Regions from separate parts of the Peribacillus sp. NPDC096447 genome, predicted to be linked through region 2. Evidence: a T-box and tRNA genes for the amino acid it is inferred to sense, from the RefSeq annotation. Region 2 holds a T-box; the other holds one or more tRNA genes.
What was found. A T-box is a leader RNA that pairs with one kind of tRNA and senses whether it is charged. The one in region 2 lies ahead of thrS (threonine--tRNA ligase), so its partner is inferred to be a tRNA-Thr.

Region 1 (5,855 bases), 300 kb from region 2:
ACACAGCCTATCCTCGCTAAATCCTGACTGTCCATTTCAATGGCACACTGCTTCGAATACAATTCGATTAACTCCTCCACATCCTCATCTATTACATTATGCTGCTTTAAAAAATAGCTTAACGACCTATTTAAGTCTGCTGTATTGTATTCTGACCGGGCAACATCTTCATTAAAACCGATAGCAGGATTTTGCGTCAACTCCCGGATAAAATGTAAAATACGCTGAAATCGCTCATTTACACTGTTACCTGCAATCATGTGGGTCACAGTCAATGCTCCTGCATTGATCATCGGGTTTAACGGCTTGGATGGCTTGTTTGTCTCTAACTTGGCAATCGAGTTAAAAGGGTCGCCGGTAGGTTCTTTTCCTACATAGGAAAAGACATATTCCTCTCCCTTTTCCATCAATACCAGAGCAAGTGTCAAAACTTTTGAGATGCTTTGCAGGGTCATTTTACCTGTTACATCCCCAGCACAATATCCTTTTCCGTCAGGATAGTAAATTGCAACAGACAAATCCCCAGGATTCGCCTTTTCAAGAGCCGGTATATAGTCTGCCACTGTTCCCATATTTGTATATTTTTTTGCCTCATCGACCAGTTGCTGTAATTCTTCATTGGAACTGCATTGACATCCCATATTGTTCACAATTTCCCGCCCCTTAGAAAATTTGTTTTGTGAAGTGTTCTTTAGATAGTGGTTTTATTATTTATTACCATATTTCATCGATATTATTTAAAAAACCAGGAATCTGCAACTTTCCTAGTTTTAAATTTAGATGTACAGGTTCTGAATTATTTCCATAAAGACAAAGAAAAACAACAACATATACGTCAAAGGTCAAGCTGTAAGACAGATAAGCCAACGCCTTGTAAAAAATCGAAGCAACTTCACTGTTCTTTAAAGAAGATTTAATTTAAAAAAGAAGGAATTAGAAGAGCTTATACGGAAATATATATTATCGCATAAGCTTTCATATGTATTTAACACTTGATGGAAAGTAGGAAAAGCCATGGGAAAATCGAAGAGTTTACAAGAAATCTATAACGCCAACCGTCCAGAAAATAATGAACTTTTCCGGGCGATACAACAGCGTCTACAAATGAAGCATCCAGACAAACGAATGACAGCTACGAGAACATTGCAAATAATTGTGGCTGATAGTGTTTCATCTGGAGAGCTGCGTAACGTGGAAGCCCGCCTTCTTCACAGTTTATAACGATCTGTTGTTTCATAAGCCCTTTGAAATGTTAGAACACAGAAAGGATCTTCGTTTCGTAACTCAGCAACATTCATTCTTTTGCTTACTTAGTGCGCTTTGGTGCATCACTTTGCCTCTGGAAAAGTGTCTGTTTTCTATTTACTTAATTTGAGTACAGATTTACTTTAAACAAATGGTGAGTAAAAATGCTCAAAAGATAAAGATTGACAACATTTTTAGTGTGACTCATACTAATGGTGAATCAAATGACAGAATATTACGAATAGTGGAGGGGTAATTATGAATAAGATTTTCGTTCCTAACGCAATCGCCACTTTAACAAGACTTTTCTACAGTTCGACTACAATGAATGAGTATTTAGCGATGAGAACCGCCCAATTCTACATTGAAGACCTGAAATTACTGCAAGACGTGGAAGCTGTTGCCTTGGCAATTGAAAATCAAAATGCTTTTGCTTTAATGTCTAAATTTAAATTATTTGATTATAAGGCTGCTGAAAAAATTGAAATCGCACTATCCTCTTCTGGCTATACGGAAGCAGACCTAAATGCTATGAATATTGAAATCTAAATTATTTTTAAAAAAAACGAATGGTAGAGTTAGTGCTCTTTGACCCATTCGTTTTTATTTTTAATCGTTAGAACAAACGTGCACTTTGATAAAATAAACGATTTCAGTGCATAAGATTCTATCACCTTTTGATCTCCGATAAGCTGCCAACTGTTTGATTCGATTTTGTATGCTCCTTGGTTTCAATTCCCTTCATTCTTGAGTGATTAAAAACCATTGCATACTACCCCCGCACATTATTTGTACATATTCTGTAATGCGACATGAACACAAAAAAGCTTCACACAATTAAGTGTGAAGCTTGATGTAATAGCGATTCTTCGCTATTGGTGATACCGGTGGCCGGGGTCGAACCGGCACTCCAGAGGAACACGTTTTTGAGTCCTATTATATTCCATAAACGCTATATAATCAGTAATATCAACGGTTGTTGAAAAAATCATTTTTTTATCAGTTAAACAGCCATTACTCATGACCTCAAAGACGTGTCGATTGTTATCGATTATTACAATAACTATCGACTACACCTGTAAATCTTTGTCTTAGTATTAACCTCCTCCCAAATAGCACTGAAAAAATAAAACGGATATTTTTTATTAGGGATGCACTTTCTTTGTATGATAATCAAAAAAGAAAGAGCCCACTAATTAGACTCCCTATCTCTTCATTTAAAATTTTTACATACATCAGCCTAGTTTGTTGAAGAATATCAGCTCTTCTAACTAGATATATCGGGTAGTACAACTAAATCATCCAACCAAATCTTTATTTCCTCAAGAAGCTCTTTGAGCCCGGTTGATTACCGGGTTCATGCCCTCAAGGTAGCCTAACTAAATATAGTGTCTAACTTTTTGGGTTCACTTCACGATAGGCCGTTTTTTTTCTGCTTATTAAAAGTTCTCCTCGATAAATTCAGCTTCTTGTTCAGGAGTAAGAACTCCGGTAGCTTTACCAACATTTCCATTTTGTTCTCCCCAAAGGTAATTGTGGTCTTCCACTATATTGTCGAAGTTTCCTTCTTTCCAGTTTCCTACGATTCTTAGCAATTCACTTTTATAGTCGATAACTTCGCTATCATTAATGAATTCATAGACTGCATTGATGTTTTCAGAATTCATTTCAAGGTTGTACCATTTTTCTTCAGAAACTACTTTTTGATGAGTCATACTATGCATTGTTTTCATAACGTCTTCTCTTTTTGAAGATGGGCCAAGACCTAGTTCATATAGAATTTGTTCATTTTTTATAGTTTCTACTTCCGTATCTTCTTCTTCAGTTGTCTCGTATTCCACTTCCGTTGTCTCCAAAACAGGAGCCGTATCTTCTTGCTTTGCTTCATAATTTTTAGCGTTCTGATTGATTTTTATTATTACTGAAATAGCTGCTGCAGCTACTATAAGTCCAACCATTGACCATCTAAATTTATTCATTATAAGTTCCTCCGAGTCATAGTTAGATTATCACTCATTTCAGTTACATCCTTTTATGGATAAGCTAACCATTATTATATTAACATAAACTATTAACAAATAATCTTAAACTATTAAGTAACCATATAGATAGATATAAAATTTTATATTTTATAATAAAAAAATTGAGCATAAGTTATAAATCATAAAAATCATCTAAATCTAAATTGATTAGATGGGATTAATAATCACTCTGTATTGGCCATTAAACTATTCCCTATATAATTTATATAAAATTTATTGGAAACCAATACAGAGCATCCTGAGACTTCTAGGGATTATATAAATCTTACCAGTTAACTAATTGAACATTGGAATCATTTAATCTTCCTTCAAATATCTCATAAGGATCAATTTGTCCATGCTTCAATTGTCTTTGTCAATCCTTAATAATTTGATGTTCTTCATTGGGTTCTTATCGATAAGTTTGCTCTTACATAAAAAGTTATAGAATGCTCTTAGAGCTCTTAATCGGGTGTTAATAGTAGTAACTTTCATTAAGTTCCTTACTCTGGAGAATTAAGCTTTCTACGTCCTTTTGTACGATTCAACGAGCTGCTTATTAATAATCTTCTTTGCTCCATGAAATTCATTTTTGTAGTATTCAATCGTCGCTCGTCTTAAGTTTCTTAAATAGCAATCCTTAAAAAAGGCTTCTTATGCTTCTTCATCTGAAATCTTCTTCTTAATAATTCTTAGTTCATCTTCTGTTAATTCTTTACGTCTTCTCATTACGACCTCCTAAGCACACGATTCGCCGCACACGATTCTGGATTAGTTTTGTCGTATTAAAGACAAAGAAAAAAGGCCTCAACATTTAAGTTGAGACCTTGATTCTATAAGCTTTCATGATACCGGTGGCCGGGGTCGAACCGGCACTCCAGAGGAACACGATTTTGAGTCGTGCGCGTCTGCCAATTCCGCCACACCGGCATGTTTGTTGGAGGCGGCAACCGGAATCGAACCGGTGGTAAAGGTTTTGCAGACCTCTGCCTTACCGCTTGGCTATGCCGCCAACGTTTTTGGAGCGAAAGACGGGATTCGAACCCGCGACCCCAACCTTGGCAAGGTTGTATTCTACCACTGAACTACTTTCGCATATGGCTGGGCTAGAAGGGATCGAACCTTCGCATGACGGAATCAAAATCCGTTGCCTTACCGCTTGGCTATAGCCCAATAACGTTGTAATCATTATACCATGTTTTTAAAAATGGGGCGACTGATGGGAATCGAACCCACGAATGCCTGAACCACAATCAGGTGCGTTAACCACTTCGCCACAATCGCCATTATAGGATTGAAATTGGCAGGGGTAGTAGGACTCGAACCCACACTGGAGGTTTTGGAGACCTCTGTTCTACCTTTAAACTATACCCCTGTAATAAAGATGGTGGAGGGGGGCAGATTCGAACTGCCGAACCCGAAGGAGCGGATTTACAGTCCGCCGCGTTTAGCCACTTCGCTACCCCTCCGCATATGGATGAAACATGGTGCCGGCAAGAGGACTTGAACCCCCAACCTACTGATTACAAGTCAGTTGCTCTACCAGTTGAGCTACACCGGCACTACTATGGTGGCTCAGGACGGAATCGAACCGCCGACACAAGGATTTTCAGTCCTTTGCTCTACCGACTGAGCTACTGAGCCAAACAATAAAAATGGCGGTCCCGACGGGAATCGAACCCGCGATCTCCTGCGTGACAGGCAGGCATGTTAACCGCTACACCACGGGACCATAGATTGCGGGGACAGGATTTGAACCTGCGACCTTCGGGTTATGAGCCCGACGAGCTACCGGACTGCTCCACCCCGCGACGGTAATAATGTTTCTTTTTATGCATCAAGTTTTCGTGTTGAGCGTTTCAATGGGTTGAAATAATCAATCCTTTATGCAGAAACAACTTGATGTTATTGAAAAATGGTGGAGGATGACGGGATCGAACCGCCGACCCTCTGCTTGTAAGGCAGATGCTCTCCCAGCTGAGCTAATCCTCCAATATGTTGTCTAAATGGTGACCCGTACGGGATTCGAACCCGTGTTACCGCCGTGAAAGGGCGGTGTCTTAACCGCTTGACCAACGGGCCAGGTATAAATGGCGGAGAGCAAGGGATTTGAACCCTTGAGACAGGGTTACCCGTCTACACGATTTCCAATCGTGCTCCTTCGGCCACTCGGACAGCTCTCCAATAATGGCTCCGCAGGTAGGACTCGAACCTACGACCGTTCGGTTAACAGCCGAATGCTCTACCACTGAGCTACTGCGGAACAATATAAGCTTGGCGACGTCCTACTCTCACAGGGGGAAACCCCCAACTACCATCGGCGCTGAAGAGCTTAACTGCCGTGTTCGGAATGGGAACGGGTGTGACCTCTTCGCTATCGTCACCAAACAATGTTAACATTTTTTCAAGACATATATTATTATAACGTCTTTTTGAGAAAATGCAAGAAGAAATTTTCATTCCTTCAAAACTAGATAATAAGAAGGTATTTCATTTTTTTAAAGCGATGGTTAAGTCCTCGATCTATTAGTATCAGTCAGCTCCACATGTCACCATGCTTCCACCTCTGACCTATCAACCTGATCATCT
Region 2 (24,937 bases):
GGATTGGTGCTAAAGGAAGTCATGGCGCCTTATACAGTGGATGATGTGCTAAGGAATACGGAGGCAACGTTGAAAATCCATGCTGCTGTCAACACCATTGAATAGGTAAGAGGAGGAAAAAAGCATGAATGAGGTTGTCATCGTTGCTGGAGTACGAACTGCAGTTGGATCCTTTGGCAAATCACTACGGAATGTTAAAGCCACCGAATTGGGCCGTCAAGTATTGGAAGGTTTAATGGATAATTCTGGGTTAGGTAAAGAAAAGGTAAATGAAGTGATTTTCGGACATGGCTATGTCCACGGAGGCGGACTTAACTCGGCTAGAATTTCGTCGCAGATGGCATGTTTCCCACACAGTGTCCCAGGCCACGTTGTAATCAAAGCATGTGGATCAGGTTTAAAGGCCATTACCAACGCCGCTTTAACTATCGCTGCTGGTCAAGAAGACGTAATCATTGCCGGCGGAGTGGAGAGCATGAGCAATGTGCCTTATATCGTGAAAAATAGATGGGGCGGTAAATTTGGAAACGTAACGATGGAGGATGCTCTGCTGGCAGATGGATTAATATGTTCCTTGGGAAATGAACATATGGGAATAACTGCCGAGCGCTTGGCTGAAAAATACGGTATCCGTCGTGAAGAACAGGATCAATTTGCTTATCAAAGCCACAAGAAGGCTTGGAAAGCTATAGTAGAGGGTCGCTTTGATAGAGAAATTATTTCGCTTAAAATCAAGGATCGAAAAGGACTTCAAATCTTCAACCATGACGAAGGGGTACGCGAGGACATTCATCTAGATCAACTAGCCAGTCTTCCAGCAGTATTCAAAAATGAAGGAACCATTACGGCAGGAAATGCCTGTCCTATGAATGATGGAGCTGCAGCTGTACTATTAATGTCCAAACAGCAAGCAGAAGAAAAGGGATTAAAATCGCTCTTGAAAATAAAGGCTTTCGCCAGTGCAGGAGTTGAACCTGGAGTTATGGGGATTGGACCCGTACCAGCGACTCGAAAGGCATTGGCAAAAGCAGGTCTATCGTTAGAGGATATAGGACTGATTGAACTTAATGAAGCCTTTGCTGCCCAAGCACTTGCAGTGATCAAGGAGTTAGATTTGAATCAGGATATTGTCAATGTCAATGGAGGGGCAATTGCACTTGGTCACCCTGTAGGAGCAACAGGTGCAAAATTGACAGTCACACTGATGCATGAAATGTTGCGTTCACAAGTTAAGTACGGAATGGTAACGTTGTGTATGGCAGGTGGAATGGGACTTTCAGTAATCTATGAGAATATGTGTATTTAAGGAGGATAAATGTGCCGGATATAAAAAAACGGATAAACCAATGGATAGAGGATCATCGGGAAGAAGGAACAAACCTATTGCAAAAAATGGTACAAGCCCCGAGTACGCAAGGAAATGAAGCAGGGGCACAGGCCATCGTCGCACAAAAGCTGCAGGAAATGGGTTTGCAGATCGATAGTTGGGAACCTGACGGCGGAGAGCTGAAAAAGCATTCTTATTTCTATTCTCCACGCAGTGAATTTTCCAACAGCCCCAATGTGGTAGGTATCATGAAAGGGACTGGAGGCGGACGTTCCATCATTTTGAACGGACACATCGATGTGGTCCCGGATGGAGACCGGGATCAGTGGGACGACGACCCATATAGCGGAGCGATTAAGAATGGAAGAATGTTTGGACGCGGAGTAACCGATATGAAGGGTGGAAATGTATCGCTGATCCTTGCGATGCAGGCATTGAAGGAAAATGGGATCCAATTAAAGGGGGATGTCATATTTCAAAGTGTGATTGAAGAAGAAAGCGGCGGAGCCGGAACATTAGCGGCCGTCCTGAGGGGATATAAAGCCGATGCCGCCCTGATCCCTGAACCGACGAATATGAGGATCTTTCCGAAACAGCAGGGTTCGATGTGGTTCCGGATCCATGTAAAAGGACGGTCAGCACATGGCGGAACAAGGTATGAAGGCGTTAGTGCGATTGAAAAAAGCATGGCAGTCATCAATCATATTCGTGCCTTGGAAGACAAGCGAAATGCACGTATCAGTGATCCGCTTTATCAGAACACGCCTATTCCGATTCCTATCAATCTAGGTGTCATTGAAGGCGGTAATTGGCCGTCATCCGTTCCCGACCTTGTGAAAATCGAAGGAAGGATGGGCGTTGCGCCGGAGGAAACGATGGAGCAGGCGAAAGACGAAATGGCTGCCTGGTTATTGCAGCTGGGGGAAGTGGACCAATGGTTCAAGGAAAACCCACCAGTATTGGAATGGTTCGGGGCACGTTGGGTTCCGGGAGCAATCGACGTAGAGCATGAATTGATGAATGCGCTTGTTCATCAATATCGGCAAGTGGCCGGACAGGACCCTGTCATTGAAGCATCCCCTTGGGGAACGGATGGGGGATTGCTGACACATGTCGGTGAAACGCCTGCAATCGTGTTCGGGCCAGGAGTAACCGAGGTTGCCCACTATCCAAATGAATACATCCTGCTCGACAACGTTTTCTCCACAGCGGAGATCATTGCTCTTACTTTAATTCAATGGTGTGGAATGGAGACTGAGCAGGATGGGGTCACCAAGGCCGGGAATAGGGAGACGATACCAGGCAATGGCAATTAAACTGGAAAGCATCCCAGCAAGTAAAGCGAAATATTTCAGACAAAGCGGTTGTTAAAAACTCTTATATATCTTGAACTTTTAACTATAAAAGAAAATGAGGTAGGAACCATATGGATATGAATCTCATTGATAATCAAGAACCGACAGTTAAAAGGCATCCCCATAATCAAGAACCAACAGTTAAAAGGCAACTGAAAGCAAGGCATATGACCATGATTGCCATTGGCGGTTCAATAGGAACCGGATTATTCCTGGCAAGCGGGGCAACCATCCAGAGCGCAGGGCCTGGTGGTGCCCTGGCTGCATATGCCTGCATTGGAATCATGGTTTATTTCCTGATGACGAGCTTAGGGGAAATGGCGACATATATGCCTGTGTCGGGATCATTTTCCACCTACGCCACACGCTTTGTTGATCCCGCATTCGGCTTTGCACTTGGCTGGAATTATTGGTTTAACTGGGCAGTCACCCTTGCCGTGGAAATAGCTGCAGCAGCCATCATCATGAAATTTTGGCTCCCTGATGTACCCAGCCTTATATGGAGCGCATTGTTTCTTGGAATCGTCTTCACCCTCAACGCCCTATCCATTAAAAGCTATGGTGAATCTGAATATTGGTTTGCACTAATAAAAGTCATCGCCATCATTTGCTTCATCATTATTGGTTTATTGACCATATTGGGGATTTTTGGCGGAAAGGTGATCGGATTTGAAAACTTCACCATGGATGAGGCACCATTCAAGGGAGGATTTTTATCGATCATCTCAATCTTTCTAATCGCGGGATTTTCTTTTCAAGGAACTGAACTTGTTGGTATTGCTGCCGGAGAAAGTGAAGAACCCGAAAAAAATGTTCCGAATGCGATCCGCCAAGTATTTTGGCGCATCCTCTTATTTTACATCGGGGCCATCCTGATACTCGGCCTCTTAATCCCTTATACGAGTCCAAGTTTGTTGAACGGAGATGTCGAAAACATTTCTGTAAGCCCTTTCACGCTTGTCTTTGAACGGGCAGGACTGGCATTCGCAGCATCCGTCATGAATGCGGTCGTGTTAACCTCCTTACTATCAGCAGGGAACTCGGGGCTATATGCATCAACGCGGATGTTATGGTCGATGGCAAAAGATAAACAAGCTCCCAAATTCCTGGCTAAAGTCAACCGCAGGGGAATCCCGATGAATGCTTTGATCATGACATCCTTAATTGGAGGACTCGCCTTCTTGACCTCCATTTTCGGGGACCATGTATTTACATGGCTATTGAATGCATCCGGGCTGACCGGCTTCATCGCCTGGATTGGAATCGCCATAAGCCATTATCGCTTTAGACGTGCCTATGTTGCACAGGGGGGTGACCTAAACGAATTGAAATATAAAGCAAAATGGTTTCCATTCGGCCCGATTCTTTCATTCACCCTGTGCATGCTCGTCATAGCAGGACAGAATTATGGAGCATTCCTAAGCGGCAGCATCGACTGGTATGGCGTCGCCGTCTCCTATATCGGATTACCGATATTCCTGGTAGTCTGGTTAGGATATAAGTTTTATCACAAGACCAAATTAATAGCATTAAAAGATTGTCAATTCGATAAATCAGATGTGGCTTGATACCAATGGAAAAAACCTGAACTCCCCTTTGGGAACTCAGGTTTTTTTATGAGGATTTGTATGAAAATCCAGTTATATCTCCGAAAATCCAGTTATATATTCGAAAATAGAAATATATCTTCGGAAATCCAGTTATATCTCCGAAAACAGAAATATATCTCCGAAAATCCAGTTATATCTTCGAAAATAAGAATATATTGACGAAAGCGGCAATTATCTCATTAAAGTTCGCATTGTTTCTTCCATTCCTTCTTTGTATGGAGTTTTAGGTATGGGGCCGATGCGGTTTTCATATTTTTCTCCATCCAGGATGAATCCTTCTTTGGTTAAATACATGATTTCCACTACTTCTTTCATGAAAGGGTTGAACAAGCCAAGTATCTGAATGATGTTTTTTGTAAGGGGAAGAACCATCTTTTTCTGTCCCGTTACCTGACGGGCAATTTGGATGATTTCGTTTCCGGAAATCAGACCAGGCCCAGGGATGTTCCAATTTTCTCCATAGGAGTCGTCTTTTTCTGCAATTTCCACGATCATTTTTGCTGCATCCGGTAAGTAGACATATTCTCTTGGTGTTTTTAAGTCCCCGATAAAGACGGTCGTTTTATTTGCAGCGAGCCCATTCAATGTTGGCTGAAGGTAGGAGTTCTGTGAGGTAGCGCCATAATAGTCTGGCAGCCTGACAATCAATGCTCTGGCATTTTTCCATTTTTGGCTGAATATGAGCTTCTCGAATTTCAACCTGATTTGCCCTTTTTTTGTATGCGGCTGTTTTGGATGGTTTTCATCTCCTTTCGCAACTTGGTGCCCATAGATATATATCCCATCTACAATGACAATCTTCTTACCTAAAATATCGGTTGCCTTCATGACACTTTCCCCAAGTGAAAGGAGTTTTAAAGCCATCTCTTGATAGGGAACGTTGGCACATTGGAAAATGACTTCCGCATCTTTTGCAGCCTCTACAATGGTTTTGTAATCAAAGATGTCACCGATTCTGTATGTTAATTGTTGCGAATGACCATGCTCTTTCATTAATTGCTCTAGCTTACTTCTTGAACGCCCGAAAGCGATGACTTCTGTGCCCCTTGATAACAATTCTGAAACAATGACTTGACCTGATCCGCCGGTTGCTCCTAAAACAATAGCTTTCTTCATATTTTACATCCCCTTTTGATTTATTGATCAATCACTAAATAAAGATTCAAAATAAGAAACCGATGAAAATCGGTTCTTACCTGCCCCCGCCATCTATAAGCTCGGGCATATTGATGAAGTGGGAAATATTGCAGAGTATCCCCCTCGCCAGGAAGGTGGTCACTTGGTCCTCGGCATTCGGAATTCCAGCAGATTGAAATTTTTCAAGTGTGTGATTTCTAATGCGTGCTAACCCTGATCGAGTAGAATTTCTTATTGCGTCTTCCGTCACTGAAAGTCCTATGACCTGCAGGGCGATTTCATTGGGATTGGATTCAGTCAATTCTTCATAAACCTGGATCATATGGTTAACAAGGTCTTCGGGTCCTGCTTCAATTTTAAAGGCTTCAAGGATCCTTTCGTATGCCCGATCCAGAGCCGCTACGAATAACTCCTCTTTAGTTTTAAAGAATTTAAACACATATGGCTGGGAGATGCCGGCTTTTTCTGCAATGAAGGCAGTCGTTGTATTGTAATAGCCTTTTTCTGCAAAAACCTCCAAACCAGCTTCCAGAATGTCATCTTTTCGGTTCTCTTTTTTGGGTCTGACCATTGGTATCCTCCATAATTTCATTAATTAGTGATTAATCAATCACTAATTAATATCATAATATCGCAGTATGGTAATTTTTGCAATAAGGTATTTGAATCATTTTTTTGCAGCTGAATAATTGGGGAGGATGCGCAATACTATTATTCTATGTATGATAATACTTTGGATGAAAGGAAACTGATGATGAAAGAGGCGTTTCGCGGTTCTGGAATTGGAGTCATTTTCATGGCGTTCTTCGGTACACTGTGGGCAGGTACCGGTGTGATAGGATTGCAGGGGTGGGGGTTTCCCTACGTGGAACTCGCAGCCATATTGGTCGGAATCATAATGGTTATCGGAGGCATATCATTAATTCATGCATCACAAAAAATGTCCAATCAAGTTTCAGAAAATGGGGCTAGGCGTCTGAAGCGTATCGGATTTTTGTTTAATATGGTCTTCATTGCCGAAGGTTTGCTGATTGGAATTGCCATTGCCATCTGTAACTTGATAGATCATATTGATCTTATACCGGGCGTCATCGCCATTATTGTTGGGATTCATTTTTTACCTTTGGCATCACTTTTCCAAATCAAGATCTACTATGCAACAGGAGTGCTTCTCTGTTTATTGGCGCTTATCACATTGCTTATTGTGCCAGACACCGTCAAGTTTGGGGAGCATCAAATCCTTGCACCGTTATCATTGCTCGGCTTCGGATGTGCGCTAATTCTCTGGACCACTGGACTTACGCTATGGCTTGGAATAAAGAATTCAAGTCGAACGATAGCCGATGAAGATTGAACTCATCAAAAAACCCGTCATGATGAACGGGTTTTTCATTTCGATTAATTTTTCATCCAGGTCAAGAGCCTGACAATTTGAAATGGTTCATTCCAAACGAGAATGAAACTTAAAAGAAAGAATGCAGCCACAGCCAAAAATTTCGACTTGCCTTTTTCATTTTTATAGATGGCCCCGAAACTGCATAACATACCAATTAGTAACGCTCCGAATCCTGAAATCATAAGCAGCTCGGAGGCTTTTGGTAAAGCAAGGGAACAGCAAAATGATAGTGTACCAATCACTGCAAATCCGATAGACCAATTGCTTAAACTTTTCATAGAGACTCCTTTTTACTAATTATACCAATTTATTGTTTATAATGAAATTAATAAATTAGAGGTTGTCACTTATGGGAATATATTGTAATATATATAACAATATAAAAATCCATTTACATTTTAGAAGCATTGATAAGGACATGAATCATTTTTACGGTCTTCAGAGAGGGAAGGGCAGCTGCGAACTTCCTGGCTTAGGAAACTGATTTACCGCCTTTGAGTTATATCGGTGAACAAGAGTAACTGATATCGTCTAAGCTGCGTTACAAGCTCCAGAGCCATGAGTGTTTTTTGCTTATGGGAAATTGGGTGGAATCACGGGTAACGCACTCGTCCCTTACTTAGGGATGGGTGCGTTTTTTTATTATTATAATTATTGCCATGATAAGGACATGAATCATTTTTACGGTCTGCAGAGAGGGAAGGGCAGCTGCGAACTTCCTGGCTTAGGAAACTGATTTACCGCCTTTGAGCTATATCGGTGAACAAGAGTAACTGATATCGTCTAAGCTGCGTTACAAGCTCCAGAGCCATGAGTGTTTTTTGCTTATGGGAAATTGGGTGGAACCACGGGTAAAAACGCACTCGTCCCTTATATAGGGATGGGTGCGTTTTTTTTATATATAAAAATATTGCCATGATAAGGACATGAATCATTTTTACGGTCTGCAGAGAGGGAAGGGCAGCTGCGAACTTCCTGGCTTAGGAAACTGATTTACCGCCTTTGAGCTATATCGGTGAACAAGAGTAACTGATATCGTCTAAGCCGCGTTACAAGCTCCAGAGCCATGAGTGTTTTTTGCTTATGGGAAATTGGGTGGAACCACGGGTAAACGCACTCGTCCCTCGCATAGGGATGAGTGCGTTTTTTTATTATTAAAAAAAGGGGTGTTTATGTGATGGGTGAAAAAATGATTAAAGTTCAATTCCCGGATGGGCAGCAAAGGAAATATCCGCAAGGGGTGACAGTGGAAAGTGTGGCAGGGTCCATCAGCTCAAGTTTAAGGAAAAAGGCAGTAGCAGGAAAACTGGATAAGCAACTGGTTGATCTAAGTCACAAGCTTAATAAGGATGCCGAACTGTCGATCTTGACTCTGGATTCGGATGAAGGATTACAAGTATTACGACATACATCGGCGCATGTTTTGGCGCAGGCTGTGAAAAGGTTATACCAAAACGTGGAATTAGGGATGGGGCCAGTCGTGGAAGATGGTTTTTACTATGATTTTAAGTTAGACCATCCTTTGAGCTCAGAAGATCTACAGGCCATTGAAAAAGAGATGGAACATATCATAAGTGAAAATCTGGAAATTAAAAGGATCGAAGTGACTTATGAAGAAGCTGTGAATTTATTCGAGGGCAGAGGGGAGTCATTCAAGTTGGATTTAGCAAAGAACATCCCTAATGGTGAAAAATTAACGCTCTATCAACAGGGGGAATTCGTCGATCTTTGCAGAGGGCCGCACCTTCCATCCACATCATTTGTAAAATCGTTCAAATTGACTCGCGTATCTGGTGCCTATTGGCGGGGAGACAATCAAAATGAAGTTCTTCAAAGGGTATATGGCGTGGCTTTCCGAAAGAAAAAAGATTTACAGGATCATTACAAATTCCTGGAAGAAGCGGCCAAACGCGATCACCGTAAATTAGGGAAGCAGTTGGAGTTATTCATGTTTTCGGAGGAAGCCCCTGGAATGCCGTTTTATTTACCTAAAGGACAAATCATTAGAAATGAATTGGAGAAGTTCTCGCGGGAGCTTCAGACTGAAGCTGATTACGACGAAGTTCGGACTCCTTTCATGATGAATCAGCGGTTATGGGAACAATCGGGTCACTGGGATCATTACCATGAGAATATGTACTTCACTGAGGTGGATCAAATAAAATTCGCGATGAAGCCAATGAACTGTCCGGGTCATATGCTTATTTTCAAAAACAGTCTTTATTCTTACAGGGATTTACCGATCCGGATGGCCGAATTCGGTCAAGTCCATCGTCATGAATATAGCGGTGCATTGAACGGGATGCTGCGTGTCCGTACATTTTGCCAGGATGATGCCCACATTTATGTTCGGCAGGATCAAATCGAAAGTGAAATTAAACAAGTGTTTCATCTGATTGATAAGGTGTATCGCACTTTTGGATTCGAGTATTCCGTGGAGCTCTCCACTCGTCCAAAGGATTCAATGGGCGATGATTCCCTTTGGCAATCTTCTGAAACAGCCTTGAAAAATGTTCTGGAAAGCATCGGGATACATTATCAAGTAAATGAAGGGGACGGGGCATTTTATGGACCGAAAATTGATTTTCATATTAAAGATACATTAAAACGAAGCCATCAATGTGCAACAATTCAGCTTGATTTTCAAATGCCTGATAAATTTGATCTGACTTACATTGATGAAAATAATGAAAAAGTTCGTCCGGTCGTCATTCATCGTGCCATTTTTGGATCGATCGATCGTTTTTTCGGAATTCTGATAGAACATTTTGCCGGTGCTTTTCCGGTATGGCTTGCCCCGGTGCAAGTACAGATCATCCCTGTCTCACAAGTTCATTTGAACTATTGTTTAAAGGTTCAAAAAGAACTGAAGAATCAAGGCATAAGAGTGAAAATTGATGATCGGAATGAAAAGCTGGGGTATAAAGTCAGGGAAGCACAGATGGGGAAAATCCCATATATGCTGGTTCTTGGAGATAAAGAAGAGAAAGAAAATGAAGTAAATGTCCGGAAATACGGGGAACAAGAAGTTGAAAATGTCGCAATAGAAACGTTCATCAAGCAAATCGTCCAGCAAATAAAAGAACGCAGCATCTAACAAAAAAGCAGCTTAATCCGGAATTCACGAGTAAATACGCGGAATTCACGAGTAAATATGCGAAACTCACGAGTAAAAGCACAGAACTCACGAGTAAATGCCCATTGGATTAGGTTTGGATAAAAAAAGACAGCCGAAATAACTCGGCTGTCTTTTTTCTATCTACAAATCCATACCCAGCCAACACCAGGAATGAACTGCTGGAAACAGTTACCACCCGGTCCGCCTTGACCGCCACCTTGACCGCCACCTTGACCGCCGCCTTGACCGCCGCCTTGACCGCCGCCTTGACCGCCGCCCTGGCCGCCGCTACCGACAGGGCAGGTTAATCCTAGATATTGTAATCCGACTATATCTGTATGATGAATCTCATTAGGGATGCCACCTTCGAGTATCTGTACCATACCAGTAGCAGCATTGAACCCCATCAAAATAAAGGTGTGCTGGCTGTTACCCCAAAAACCTCTGAAACAATGACCTTGTCGGCCTGCGTTTAAATGGCTCTGAATAGTGGCTAATGGAACCAATGTTTGTACTGGCATCCTGTCATCATAATAAGGCAAATTGGCATAAGAATTATCGTAATAATATGGATCATTATAATATGGAACATTATAAGAGTAATAACCGTAATTATTATACATTTAAGAAATCCTCCCTTTGTGTTTACCCTTTCAGGCTATGAACAAAGGGGGATAAGTGTCCGACATGGACAAAAATGGAGACTAAAATGGGCGGCCTATTTTATATATTTTATACGAATTTACGAGTAAACTCTTACATCTCCTAAACTCTTTATGTAAATAAAACCTTGGCTGCTTGGATGGCAAAGTAAATGCCGATCCCTATAAGGGATATTCCTGAAATGATCGAAATGCCCATTAGAATGGGTTTGGATAAAAAGCGTCTGAAGGTGCTGGCGATGATGGCCATAGCGAAATCCCAGGTTAAGAGGCCGACAAGGATCCCTGAACTGTATAAAAGTAATTGATCCATATCATATTTTGAAGCGGAGTTTGCAAGAATGGATCCATAAATCCCCAGCCAAAACAAAATGGATAAAGGATTCGAAAGGGACATGATGAATCCTGTCAGGAATGAAGAAAGAAGGGAATCTTTCGCTTTTCGTGCATTCACTTCAATCTTACCTGCACTTAACAGACTTTCAATTCCGGTATAGGTCAGGACAAAAAATCCAAAAAGCCATAAAAATGTCTTCATGAAGGAGTTGTCCAAAAAGTGGGCGACTCCGAAAAAGACGAGGGCTATAAATACAAAATCCGCTAAAATGGCACCCCAGCCAAAAACCCAGGCATGCCAAAAACCTTTTTTTATTCCTTTGTCCAATTGAGCAGCATTTATGGGACCGATAGGAGCCGCAAGTGATAAGCCTAATAATACATAGCTGAAAAAAACACCCAATTCATCACCTCATCGTTTGTTACATCTTCACTTATTTGAATGTATTCAGACAATTGGACTTGTACCACATTTTTGACCCTTTTTTTGAATGGATATGGTGAATCATTGTCCGGTTTGCTGCTTATGGATGTACTTAGTCGTGACATGTGTGTTTTTGTAACAACACAGAAAACTCCTTCATAATGTAATTTAGTCAAATGGAAAGACGCCAATTTTAATGCATGCGCTATTCAAAGCGGAATTGGAGGATAATTATGCCTGAATTATCGATGCCGAATAAATACAAAACAATTCTTGATATCATGCATACGGATATTGCAATAAATGAAATTAAGAATCATTTTGAAGAAGGAATTTCAAATGCGTTAAACCTGATTAAAGTATCAGCACCTATCATTTTAAATGAAGGTAATGGTATAAATGACAATTTAAATGGTGTGGAGCGGATTCTTACCTTTGAAGCTCTGGATGTTAAGAATAAACAAATCGAAGTGGTTCAATCTTTGGCAAAGTGGAAAAGAATCACTCTTTCTAGGTATGGTTTGGCGTGTGATGAAGGCATTTACACAAATATGAATGCGATAAGACGTGATGAAAAACTGGATCATTTACACTCGTTATTTGTGGATCAATGGGACTGGGAGAAAGTCATAACGAAAGAACAACGTAACGTAGATACATTAAAATCTGAAGTGAAAAAAATATATAGAGCCATTAAATCGACCGAACGTTATATGTTTGAATTCCATCATCTGCTTAAGCCTGTGTTACCTGATGACATTCACTTCATTACGACCCAGGAGTTGGAGGATTTATACCCGAACCTGACTCCGAAGGAAAGAGAAAATGTCATAACGAAGAAATATGGTGCGATTTTCATCATGAAAATTGGCGGAGAGTTACAATCGGGGGAAAAGCATGATGGACGTTCACCGGATTATGATGATTGGGACCTAAATGGAGATATCGTTTTATGGAATCCACTCTTGGAATGTGCTTTTGAAGTTTCTTCAATGGGAATTCGAGTAGATGAAAAGTCACTGTTAAAACAATTAAGATTATCCAAAAACGAAAATCGTAAGGTGCTCGATTATCATAAGGCCGTATTGGAAGGAAAGCTTCCCTATTCAATAGGCGGAGGAATAGGGCAATCCAGACTATGCATGTTTTTGCTGAAGAAAGCACATATTGGCGAGGTTCAGGTTTCGGTATGGAATGACCAAATATTAAACGACTGTAAAAAGAGGAATATTATTCTTTTATAAAGACGAAAGCGGGAAACCATTCTTAAAAAGAATGGTTTTTTTGTTTTAACGGTCAAAAGGGGTAATTTTGGGTGAAGCGCTACTGAATAAATCTTTCTGCGCTATAACATAATAATTGAAGACATCTAATAATGATGCAAACCAAATTGTTTCACAATGGTTACCTTTTATGCAATAAGTTGCTTTTATAATGAATGAGGAGTGTAAGTATGGAGGGTCATGAGAAGCAAAATAAAGATGTAAGCGTGTGGTGTCTGATCAGTATGGCATCGATTCCATTGGTAATGACACTTGGAAATTCAATGCTTATCCCGGTTTTGCCCATTTTCGAGGAAAAGGTGGGGATATCTTCATTTCAATCAAGCATGGTGATAACAAGCTATTCCGTAGCATCCATTTTTTTAATTCCCATAGCGGGTTATTTATCAGATCGATTTGGACGAAAAATGGTGATTCTGCCAAGCCTGATCCTAGCCCTTATCGGCGGCTTGATCGCAGGTTATGCATCATGGAAAATGGAAAATCCATACACATGGATCATCATTGGGAGGGTATTGCAGGGGATTGGGGCGTCTGGGGCTTCGCCCATCATTTTGCCTCTGGTGGGGGATCTATACAAGGATGATGATGAAAAAACCAGTTCTTGTTTAGGAATCATAGAAACTTCGAATACATTTGGGAAAGTACTGAGTCCAATACTGGGTTCCCTGTTTGCTGCATTTATCTGGTTTTTACCATTCTTCTCGATTTCATTCTTCAGTTTAATATCTATTGTCTTGGTCTTTTTCTTTATAAAGGTACCAAAGGAAAAGGATGATCCGAAGAAATTCAAAGAATTCTGGCATGATACGAAAAAAATATTCAAGCAGGAAGGAAAATGGTTATATACAGTTTTCCTGATTGGTGTATTTGTCATGTTGGTTTTGTTCGGTGTTCTTTTCTTTTTGTCTGATAATCTGGAAAAAATCCACGATTTGCATGGAGTTAAAAAAGGTTTAGTGATAGCGATCCCGCTGTTTTTCCTTTGTGTATCTTCTTATGTTGCCGGGAAAAAAATCAAGGGTGAGTTACCAATCATGAAAAAGATCATCATGATCAGTATAGCTGTCCTTTCAATCAGCCTTGTATTTGTCGGTTTTACAAAAAACACGGTTTTCCTTTTATTACTCGTAACGAGTTTGGTGGGCATAGCGATTGGTGCGTTATTGCCGACACTCGACGCAATCATCACTCAAAATATAAAAAAGGAACAGCGGGGGACAATTACCTCCTTCTATATGTCATCAAGGTTCATCGGAGTTGCGGCAGGGCCTCCGGTCATGTCCCTTGTCATGAAAAATCATATCAATTTGACCTATATCATTTCAGGGATCATTGGTATAGGCATCGTATTGATTGTTATGAAATTCATTAGTTCAGACAAAAAAGAAGCTGCTGCCTAATAGGTTTCTATAGAAATTCTCCGAAAAAGCCGGGCTTTACCACGGCTTTTTTTGTTTGTAACTCGGGAAAATTTTTTTGGCATGTGGTTATAGGCTGAGGGTTGTCACATAAAATGTACAAGTCATGAACTAGCTCGAAGGAGTGATGCTTTTTGAGTGTACATTTACTGCTGAGTTACTTTTTCTTGGGACTTACCCTAGCAGCACCGATCGGTCCAGTGAACTCTGCTCGTATCGATAAAGGAATCAAGAACGGGTTTTGGCATGCCTGGATCGTTGGGGCAGGGTCGATGATTGCAGATGCCTTGTTCATGATTTTAGTGTATGTAGGTATGGTGCGGTTTTTAGAAATTTCGATCGTCCAGATTTTTCTGTGGCTTTTTGGGGGATTCGTGCTTATTTATTCTGGGGTCGAAAGTGTTTTACGGGTAAATACGATATTATTAAATGAATATAGGAATAAAGATTCATTAATTTCCTGTTTTTTGACTGGGTTCATCATGTCTGTGACCAGTCCATTATCCATTTTATTTTGGTTGGGGATATATGGATCTGTTTTAGCTAAAACAGCTTCAAGTTATGGGACATCCCAACTTTTCATTTATAGCGGGATGATTTTCTTTGGGCTTACCTGTTGGGATTTTTTTGTTGCGGCATTAACGAATGGGTTTCGCAGGTTCTTAAATGAAAAAAGCTTAATGGCCATTTCGGTCATCTCTGGATTATCATTGGTAGGCTTTGGGGTTTATTTTGCTTATCAAGGTATTTCTGCCATCATATCATAAAGCAGAATGCTTTAGTTTATTACATAAGGTAGGGTATTTGAAAACTTCTTCCTTGCATAATTCATTGTGGCATTATCAACACTATGAATGATGGAAGGAGGGGGTAATGTCATGACGACAAAAGCCAATTGCAGTTCAGCGAAAGGGAAGGCTGTCCAAGATTCTAATGCATCAGGTGAACAACAAGGCGATATGAAATGGTGGCAGCTATCATTGGTCGGTGTAGGCTGTACGATCGGGACAGGGTATTTCCTCGGATCGACCATAGGGATTAAAACGACGGGGCCATCCATTGTATTTTCATTTGTATTGGCTGCACTAGGTACCTACATCGTTTATAATCTGCTTGCTAAGATGACGGCGGCCGATCCTCAAGAGGGTTCTTTTTGTTATTATGCCAATAAAGCATTTGGAAGATGGGCTGGCTTTAGCTGTGGCTGGAATTATTGGTCCTCCAATATATTGATCATGGGAAGCCAGCTTACTGCGCTTTCGCTATTATCTCAATTTTGGTTCCCAAAAGTACCGCTGTGGCTATTTGCATCCGGATTCGCAATTGTTTCAATCGTGGTGGTATTGTTGGGAACAAAAGGGTTTGACAGGGTGGAAAACATCCTTGCGGTAATTAAGACAGCAGCAATCGTAATGTTTATCATTATAGCAATATGTGCCGTTTTCGGCTGGTTTGGTCTTGATGGAGGGAAACCGCCATCCTTTCCGAATAAGTTCAATGAATTATTCCCAAAAGGGCTAAAAGGGTTTTGGACATCACTTATTTATGCTTTTTATGCGTTTGGCGGCATTGAGGTCATTGGACTGATGGCGATGCAGCTTAAAAAGAAAGAAGATGCGCCAAAGGCAGGGACGATCATGCTCTTGGTTCTTACCATCATATATGTGATTTCATTGGGGTTAGCCGTAACCATGATTTCGTTAGGGGCATTCAGTGAAAAAGAAAGTCCATTCGTTTCGGCATTGGACAGTTATCATCTGACATTTTTCCCGCACGTTTTTAATGGTGCGATCATCATTGCCGGTTTCTCGACGATGACCGCTTCACTATTTGGTGTAACCAATCTATTGGTAACGCTCTCCAATGACGGGAACGCACCTTCATTATTCATGCAAAAGATCAAGAAATTCAAGGATCTTCCACTGCCTTCACTGGGTCTTGGAGCCTTAGGACTTTTAGGGTCAATCATCACTGCCTTGCTCCTGCCAGGCAAGATTTATGAATACATTACAACATCTGCTGGAATATTACTTTTGTATAACTGGGCATTCATCATTCTTTCTTCATTCAAAATCTTGGAAAATAAGATTTGGAGTAAGATTACAGCCGTTTTCGGACTGCTTTTAATTTTAGCGGCGGTCAGTGGCACTCTGCTTGAAAAAGAGATACGTCCAGGTTTTTTCATCAGCCTTTTATTCATCGTGATCATCGGTCTTGCCGCCGTTTTCATGAAATTCAAGGTTTGGAATAAGAACAAGGCGATGGCCGCAAAAGCGAGTAAATCGGAACTTGATTGAAAAAAGGAACTCGACTATACGAAGTCGAGTTCCTTTTTGTGTGCTTTCGATTTGGTGCTAAATTTCAATGATGATCGGAAGGATCATTGGTTTTTTCTTAGTTTGAGTAAAGAGATAGTGCCCCAATTCCTTCTTTATGGTTTGTTTGATGATGTTCCAACGGTATATTTTTTCACTTTGTAAGTCGTTGACCGTTTTCGTGACAAGACGATTCACATGTTTAAGGAGGTCCTCCGAATTTTGAACATATACAAATCCACGGGAAATGGTATCGGGTCCTGATACTATTTTTCGTTCCGTCTTGCTTAGTGTTATGACGATTACGAGCATGCCATCTTCGGAAAGCTGCTTACGGTCCCGCAGAACGATTTCTCCAACATCACCAACACCGACACCGTCAACAAAGGTATTGCCGGCAGCCACCTTTCTCGTTTGACGGGCAACGGAGTTTTCAATATCCACCACATCGCCATTACTGATAATGAAAGTATTGCCCTTCTCTACCCCGACAGATTCAGCTAGTAATCGATGCTGGTGCAACATCCGATATTCACCGTGAATGGGAATGAAATACTTTGGTTTCATCAGGGTAAGCATGAGCTTCAATTCTTCCTGATAGGCATGTCCGGATACATGCATGCCTGTTACAGTCCCAGAACCGTAAATGACTTTGGCACCAAGTTGAAATAGGTTGTCGATGATTCGTGAAACATCCCGTTCATTTCCGGGTATTGGAGTGGAGGCAAGAATCACTGTATCATCAGGCAATATACTCATATCCCGATAATTTGAACTGGAAAGGCGGGAAAGGGCAGCAAACGGCTCTCCTTGACTGCCTGTACATAAAACCGCGACCCTTTCAGGAGCATAATTATCGACTTCATGTGGTTGGATAAGCATCCCATCAGGTACCTCGAGGTAGCCGCGTTCAATGGCAACGGATACGACGTTCACCATGCTACGTCCAATTAAGGCGAGTTTCCGGTTTGTCTTCTGTGCAGCATTCACAACTTGTTGAACGCGATTGACATTTGAAGCGAAGGTCGAAAGAATGACTTTCTGTTTTGCCTGCATGAAGGCCTCTTCAATATGGCTGCCAACGAGATGCTCCGAGGGACTGGAGCCAGGACGTTCTGCGTTCGTGCTTTCAGATAATAAAACCAAGACACCTTCACTCCCGATTTTGGCCATTTTATGGATATCGGGATACTGATCATTCATGGGAGTCAAGTCAAACTTAAAGTCCCCTGTATGAACGACCGTGCCTTCTGGCGTATGCATGGTGACTCCAAGGCAATCGGGTATACTATGATTCGTTTTGAAAAAGTCCAGAACCATCTCCCCAAATTCCAACCTTGAATCCGAATCAATCTGGATTAATTCCGTATCACCCAAAAGGTTATGTTCTTTTAACTTCAATTCAATTAAACCAAGTGTTAAACGTGTGGCATAAATGGGTACATTCAATTTTTTTAAGAAATAGGGGATACCGCCAATATGATCTTCATGCCCATGAGTCACAATCAAAGCGTGGATCTTCTCCTTATTCTCCTGAAGAAAGGAAATATCGGGAATGATCAAATCGACTCCTAATAAACTTTCATCAGGAAACTTTGCACCACAGTCAATAATGACGATATCGTTAGAATATTGAACCACATACATGTTTTTACCGATTTCATTCACTCCGCCCAAAGCCAGTATGGACAAAGCATTCTCTTTCACACTCAAGTAGATAGACCTCCCTTTATTATGATAAGGATAGTGTTTCCTTAGGTCCCATTTATAAAACCAACTCTTTTTATAAAATCACGGCAATTCAAAAAGCCATAAAAAAACACCTACCGTTTTCGGTAGGTGCGTGTATCTTCAATCTTCATCTGCTCAAGCAAGAATTGATGCTTTCTTCAAAAGTCTCAATGTATGCCTGAACCTGCGCTGCATATTGAGTCCTTAAAGTGTTCAGCAAACTTTCAATCAAGAATTTTCGCGGTTTGTCTGACTGCATCAGCTCATCCTGGATAAAATCGACCAATTCCATTGCCCTTGTTCGTTCTTCACCGCAAGGAAAAGCTTTGATTATCGCTTTTTTCAATTCCGTGGTGGAGTTCAGCAAATCATTATGGCAAGGATCAAGATGGTTTTTAAAGTTGGGAAACCACGTGTCCATAAGTTCCGGATCAAGGATCTGTTCCCCACTTTCAGCCAATTCATTGACTAAATGGACAATTCGGTTCATGCAATAGCGGATAAGCTGTATTTCCGGTGTACCGACCGGATTAGCACGATAACTAAAATGATTCATGTGGGTCATCATCGCATGAAAGATAATGACGCTATCTAAAAGATAGGGTTTTTTGCTTTCCCCGAAAATATCGAGAAAACGGGTATACATCCAGCGTATGCTCAACAATAGGGTCTGATTGATGAATTGTTTTAATTCATCATCGTTGGAAACACGGACTTCTTCGATCAGGATTAGCAATTTACTTTGCTTGTTCACCGTCATCTGCAGTTCGAGCTGCTGGATGAAAATTTCAATATCGGCTGAATCTTGACCAATCAACAGTTTTTCCCGGTCGTGGCGAATCTTTGTATAGACGGAGCGGAAAATGGCTATAAATAATTCACCCTTTGAAGGGAAATAATTATAAAATGTACCTTTTGAAATACCGCTGCCTTCTAGAATGTCCTGAATGGATGTGGCTTGGTAGCCTTTATCAATAAACAGCTTATGAGCCGTATCGATGACATTCTGCCTTCGATTATTCATCATATCACCTAATTTTCATTATACTGCTTGTATAAATGTAATCGTACTCTATATTCCATCACAGCACAAACCCTTATTTTAACCAGTAAATTTTTATTGCAAAAAATGAACTAGGGGTATATTATTGATTTTATGAGATTGGGTTATACCTGTCGTACAATTAAATGAACCAATAGTTTGAATGGAGGAATAGATAAAAAGTGAGTACTGCACAATCTACTGAAAAAAAGGGGGCGTATGGCATTTTGGCCATACTGATGGTCGGGGCGTTTATATCGATACTGAATTCAACCCTTTTAAATATTGCACTGCCATCAATCCAAATAGACCTGGGAATAGAGACTTCCACAGTCCAATGGCTGACAACGGGCTACATGCTCGTGAACGGAATCATGATTCCGACAACGGCCTTCTTAATAAGAAAATATTCGGTACGTAATCTGTTCCTTACAGCCATGCTCCTATTCTCAATAGGGACGATCGTTGCAGGTGTAGCGCATGCATTCCCGCTATTATTGAGCGCACGTATGGTTCAGGCTGCCGGTTCGGCAATTATGATGCCATTATTAATGAACGTACTTTTAACTGCTTTCCCTGTTGAAAAACGGGGCTCGGCAATGGGACTATTCGGTTTAGTCATGATGTTTGCCCCTGCAATCGGGCCGACGCTTTCAGGCTGGATCATCGAACATTATGATTGGAGAATGCTATTCCATTTCATTACTCCGTTAGCTTTACTAGTGCTTATTTTCGGCTTCTTTAAACTTAAAGACAAAAAGGAAAAAGTCGATATTAAAATCGATAAATTATCGGTCATCCTATCAAGCTTGGGCTTTGGCGGCCTGCTTTATGGGTTCAGTTCGGCAGGCAGCAAGGGTTGGGATAGCCCTTGGGTTTATGGAACATTGATTGTCGGTGCCATTTCCCTGATCCTTTTCATTTCACGCCAGCTTAAAATGGAAACACCGATGCTTGAATTCAAGATCTTCAAACATCCGATGTTCGCTTTATCTGCTACGATTTCAATCGTGCTGAATATGGCCATGTTCTCGGGAATGATCTTGATGCCGATGTATATACAAACCGTCCGTGGCATTTCACCATTTGATTCAGGATTGCTGATGCTTCCTGGTGCACTATTAATGGCCATCATGTCACCGGTCACCGGAAAGCTCTTCGATAAGTTCGGTGCCCGCATACTTGCTTCAACCGGTTTGTTTATTACTGTGGTGACGACGTATTTCTTCAGTAAATTAACAATGGATACTTCTTATACGCATATTGTGATTCTATATTCCGTCCGTTTATTCGGTTTGTCCATGGCAATGATGCCGATCATGACAAATGGGTTGAACTCGCTGCCAGCCCGTATGAACCCGCATGGAACAGCGATGAATAACACGCTGAACCAGATTTCAGGCGCTATCGGTACTGCATTGCTTGTTACGGTCATGTCTAACCATGCAGCATCTTCAGGTGAGAGTTTAATGACCAAAGCGATGAGCAAATTAACAAGCCAGCCCACTGCTGAAATGATGGAACAAATGCAAGCCCAAATCGGAATGCAGGCGATGCTCGATGGAATTAACTTCTCCTTCTTTGTATCTACCTTCATTGCTGCTGTGGCGCTGATTCTGGCATTATTCATTAAGCGTGCATGGCCAGCTGAAGAAAAACCAGCTATGAAAAAAGATCAAACCGCTTAAATGAAACAATAAAAAGCCCTATGCCACCTGAATCGTCAGGAAGCATAGGGCTTTTTTTTATAACTTCCTCCATCTAGTTTGATTTACAGCGGAAATTATTCGACCTACCACTATTTAAATCGACCCATGAATCAAGTATGTTTTACCCGGTGATTTCACTTGTATACAAAAAAGCGCAGTGCCATTTGCACTGCGCTTTTTTTACATCAAGATGTCACTTCCTCTGAAGTTACTTTTGCATGCTGGATATGACTGGCTATCCAGCCAATGATCGCCGCAGAAACGAGATAGGCAAGTAAGATCCAAATCTGCGCCTGCAAGTTTTCCCAGCCGCCTAAGGAGATGACCTCTTGAAGTTCCTTTAGTGAGTGGGCCATAGGTAAAAATTGACCGATTTTCGTCAATATCGACATGCCCAGTTCGCCTGGGAATGTTCCGCCGCACGTAGCCAATTGGAACACGAGAAGGGTCACGGCCGCGAATTTTCCGACCACTCCGAATACGGTCACCAGCATAAGAATGAACGTCATGAAGGTAAATGAAACGATGATGCTAGATAGAATGAATACAGGGACACTTGCTACATGTAAATGGAATCCAAGCAGGACCACTGCATCCACTAGAAGTGCCTGAATCAAGCCGATTACATATACCAGCATTAATTTATTCGTAAAATGAATGGTTCCGGTAACCCTAAGATTCTGCCTGCGGCCAAGCGGCAAGATATTGGAAGCCATGATGCCGCCTACATAAAAGGCCAATGACAGGAAATAAGGGGCAATTCCGGTTCCATAGTTAGGAACTTCAGATAAATTGGATTGGACCAATTGCACGGGTTCAGAGAACATTGAAGTGGTCGAATCGTCGTACTGTAGACTAGCCGTTTTATCGGCAGCTTCATTAAGCTTGGAGGATAACTTGCTTGAGCCCGTTTCCAGCGAAGCCAGTCCGTCTTGTAGTTCCGTCGATCCACTGGCTAGCTGGCTGCTTCCGCCAGCTAGCGAAACGATTCCGGCATTTAAAGTGGAGAAACCATTTGTCCATTTAGAGAAACCGTTCGCGAATTCTTCAGATCCCTCGTTTAATTGCTTAGCACCTGAGGTAGCTTGTGCCATTCTATCACCAAATGCATTCATCCCGGTTTGAATGGTCTCTTGTCCATCAGCCACTTTATTAGCACCTTCGCCCAATTGCCTTTGACCGGCATTTAAAGTGGCGGCTGTTTTGGATAAACCTTCTGATAAGGCAATGATTTGCTTGAAGTCTTGATCCTTTATTGCATCAGGATGACTTTTCATATAGGAATCCAATTGTTTCTTAAGAGTATTCGCTGTATCGGCAGCCTGTTCTTGCCCTTGCATCAATTTTGCATTTCCGGCTGACCAGTCCTCAACACCCTTACTTACTTCATTCATCCCATTTTCCAATGAGTGATGTCCATCCGATAGCTGCTTCATGCCGGAATACAAGTTCTGGGAACCTGATGTTATTCCTTTCGCACCATCAGCTAAGGCTTCTTGTCCATCCAAGAGCTTGGTGCTTCCTGTTTGCAGTTTCTGGGCGCCATCATTCAAATCCTGAATGCCATCATCCAATTTCTCACTGCCGCTTTTCGCATCCGCCGTTCCTTGATGAAGCTCTTCCGCTCCATCCCCGGCATCCGCCAAACCTTTAGAAACCTCCTGGAATTTTGAAAGGATGCCTTCAGAATAGACTTTTGTAATGCTTGCGTTGATTTTTGCAGTCATCTTTTCAACAGCAGTTGAGCTGATCTGTGAGGCAACGAAGTTTTTACCTGGATTAACACTATACAACAGTTTAGCTCTTTCCGGTTTTTCATCCATTAAAGTCGTGACATTTTCCGAAAAATCCTCCGGGATCGTGACAACCATATAATAGGTACCATCTTCAAGACCTATTTTAGCCTTCTTTGCCGTGATAAAGTGAAAGTCCAATTCTTTTTGCTTCTTCAATTGTTTAACGAAATCATCTCCAGCTTGGACTGGCTTATCATCCATTTCCGAACCATTATCGAGATTGACCACTGCTACAGGGAGCTGATCCAACTGTCCATAAGGATTCCAATATCCAGCCAAGAAGAAACCAGAGTAAATCAATGGAACGACCAAAAGGAAAATCAAGGCGATTCTCCCGTGTTTATGTTTCCACATTGCTTTTATATCTTGAAATACAAGTTGTAAACCTTTCATTATTGAGCCTGCCCTTTCTAACTAAGAGATTATTTCATGATAATGGCTTTTTTAGATACTGTATAATACATAATTGATTATGTAATAATAGATTTAAATCTATGTGAAAAGAGTGGGATAATGGAAATATTACAGCTGCAGTACTTTCAAACCGTAGCACGACTGGAACATATGACGATGGCTGCGGAACAACTTCAAATAGCTCAGCCTTCCCTCAGTAAAACCATCTCCCGGCTTGAAGAGGATTTGGGTGTCGCACTGTTCGATAGGGAACACCGGAAAATCAAGCTCAATGCAGCCGGCCGAATATTCTTGAACCGGGTCGAACGCGCTTTTGCGGAACTGAATGAAGGAAGGCGCGAAATAGTGGAATTAGCAGATCAAGACCAAAAGAACATCACTTTGGCCGTTACCATTCCAAGGGTCCTGCCTGATTTATTGGGTACATTTTCATCTCAATACCCGGATGTCCGTTTTCAACAATTCCTAAAATCCATATCATCAATGAAGCAGCTTTTAATTGAAGGAGAAATCGATTATTGCATATCATCCGTTCCGATCGAAGGCCCAGACTTAAAGTGGGAACCGCTGATCACCGAAGAAATATACTTGATCGTGCCTCCCAATCATCGGCTGGCAGGCAGGGAAAGCATTACACTCCAAGAAGTGAAAGATGAACCATTCATCAGTATGAATACAGGCTTCGGGTTCCGCCGTCTAACCGACCAATTTTGCCTCGAAGCGGGATTCGTCCAGAACATCGCCTTCGAAGGAGATGAACCAGCTGTCATCTCGGACCTTGTCAGGAAAGGGTTGGGTGTCGCCTTCGTATCCGAATTGACATGGCTTCATCAAACCGGATCATTATCCCATAAAATCCGAATAACAGAACCTGCTTGTCAAAGAACAATAGGGCTCGGCTGGTCAGAAAAACGCTACTTCACCCCAGTAGCCAAGCAATTTCGGTTATTTGTCATGGATTACTTCGCTGCCGCCAACTCCGCTAGATTAAAGGATGAACCAAATGTGGTGAAGGCCGAATAAATCGCCGTAAGGCTGAAATAATCGGATGAAGACAGGATTAAATCGCCGTTGGGACGAATAAATGGGTGAAGGCATAAAAAGTATAATTTAATTATAGTGAACATAGTATTTTAGGAGGTTTTTTTAAAATAGATCGGGTTCAAAATGATGGATCCGATCCTGGGAGATGAGCGGAGATGGAAATACGGGTTAATCAAATTGAGTTGAATGGACTCACGTTTCAATATCGGGAGAGCGGGGATGTTTCTGCACCGCCGCTTGTTGTTCTTCACGCGCTGGGGAAAAGTGCAGATTCATGGGATCAAGCGGCTGCCGCATTAGGAGAAAATTATCGTGTTTTAGCTTTAGATCTACGGGGCCACGGTGGGAGTGCGAGAACTAATACATATACTTTTGAATTGATGTGCGATGATTTGCTTCATTTTGCGGATGCGCTTGATTTGGGAAGGTTTTCGCTGATGGGGCATTCCATGGGGGGAACAGTTTCCTATCTATTCTCGCAAACTTTTCCTTCGAGGATAGATAGATTGATTGTTGAAGACACGCCTCCTCCTTTTTCGGATAAGCCAATGGAGGTTCCGTCCAAACCTTCTGTACCTCTGCCGTTTGATTGGCAGGTAGTGCCTTCGATTCTACAGCAGCTTAATGAACCCGATCCCAAATGGTGGGCGCGCCTTACCGATATTATGATGCCGACGCTTGTTATAGGGGGCGGGTCGAGCCATATTCCCCAAAACAAATTGCAGGAGGTATCCGAGCTTATTCCGAATTGCGAATTGGTGACGATAGAGGGTGCCGGACACTTTGTCCATGAAGATAATTTACCAGCTTTCTTGGC

Region 1: it has a tRNA-Thr gene. The T-box ahead of thrS (threonine--tRNA ligase) is inferred to sense a tRNA for this amino acid. The anticodon was not compared.

The regions. Positions count from the first base shown of each region.
Region 1 is NZ_JBIWEV010000001.1:1,360,983-1,366,837, forward strand. It holds gene glsA (glutaminase A) at 1-641, opposite strand, end outside; gene ACIQZD_RS06745 (hypothetical protein) at 1,015-1,221, shown strand; gene ACIQZD_RS06750 (hypothetical protein) at 1,504-1,794, shown strand; gene ACIQZD_RS06755 (DUF6241 domain-containing protein) at 2,685-3,224, opposite strand; tRNA gene ACIQZD_RS06760 (tRNA-Leu) at 4,116-4,196, opposite strand; tRNA gene ACIQZD_RS06765 (tRNA-Cys) at 4,205-4,278, opposite strand; tRNA gene ACIQZD_RS06770 (tRNA-Gly) at 4,287-4,361, opposite strand; tRNA gene ACIQZD_RS06775 (tRNA-Gln) at 4,365-4,439, opposite strand; tRNA gene ACIQZD_RS06780 (tRNA-His) at 4,475-4,550, opposite strand; tRNA gene ACIQZD_RS06785 (tRNA-Trp) at 4,568-4,641, opposite strand; tRNA gene ACIQZD_RS06790 (tRNA-Tyr) at 4,652-4,735, opposite strand; tRNA gene ACIQZD_RS06795 (tRNA-Thr) at 4,752-4,827, opposite strand; tRNA gene ACIQZD_RS06800 (tRNA-Phe) at 4,835-4,910, opposite strand; tRNA gene ACIQZD_RS06805 (tRNA-Asp) at 4,923-4,998, opposite strand; tRNA gene ACIQZD_RS06810 (tRNA-Met) at 5,004-5,077, opposite strand; tRNA gene ACIQZD_RS06815 (tRNA-Val) at 5,183-5,258, opposite strand; tRNA gene ACIQZD_RS06820 (tRNA-Glu) at 5,274-5,348, opposite strand; tRNA gene ACIQZD_RS06825 (tRNA-Ser) at 5,358-5,449, opposite strand; tRNA gene ACIQZD_RS06830 (tRNA-Asn) at 5,455-5,529, opposite strand; rRNA gene rrf (5S ribosomal RNA) at 5,539-5,654, opposite strand; partial or broken rRNA gene ACIQZD_RS06840 (23S ribosomal RNA) at 5,773-5,855, opposite strand, start outside.
Region 2 is NZ_JBIWEV010000001.1:1,055,724-1,080,660, reverse strand. It holds gene ACIQZD_RS05385 (3-oxoacid CoA-transferase subunit B) at 1-105, shown strand, start outside; gene ACIQZD_RS05380 (thiolase family protein) at 125-1,306, shown strand; gene ACIQZD_RS05375 (peptidase) at 1,318-2,643, shown strand; gene ACIQZD_RS05370 (amino acid permease) at 2,760-4,250, shown strand; gene ACIQZD_RS05365 (SDR family oxidoreductase) at 4,464-5,408, opposite strand; gene ACIQZD_RS05360 (TetR/AcrR family transcriptional regulator) at 5,485-6,000, opposite strand; gene ACIQZD_RS05355 (DUF7010 family protein) at 6,181-6,783, shown strand; gene ACIQZD_RS05350 (hypothetical protein) at 6,828-7,103, opposite strand; T-box leader at 7,224-7,444, shown strand; T-box leader at 7,476-7,699, shown strand; T-box leader at 7,732-7,953, shown strand; gene thrS (threonine--tRNA ligase) at 8,015-9,922, shown strand; gene ACIQZD_RS05340 (hypothetical protein) at 10,081-10,464, opposite strand; gene ACIQZD_RS05335 (LysE family transporter) at 10,718-11,344, opposite strand; gene asnA (aspartate--ammonia ligase) at 11,614-12,609, shown strand; gene ACIQZD_RS05325 (MFS transporter) at 12,819-14,051, shown strand; gene ACIQZD_RS05320 (LysE family transporter) at 14,204-14,836, shown strand; gene ACIQZD_RS05315 (amino acid permease) at 15,029-16,366, shown strand; gene ACIQZD_RS05310 (ribonuclease J) at 16,424-18,097, opposite strand; gene ACIQZD_RS05305 (TetR/AcrR family transcriptional regulator) at 18,243-19,142, opposite strand; gene ACIQZD_RS05300 (DHA2 family efflux MFS transporter permease subunit) at 19,397-20,845, shown strand; gene ACIQZD_RS05295 (YhgE/Pip family protein) at 21,052-23,055, opposite strand; gene ACIQZD_RS05290 (LysR family transcriptional regulator) at 23,176-24,099, shown strand; gene ACIQZD_RS05285 (alpha/beta fold hydrolase) at 24,276-24,937, shown strand, end outside.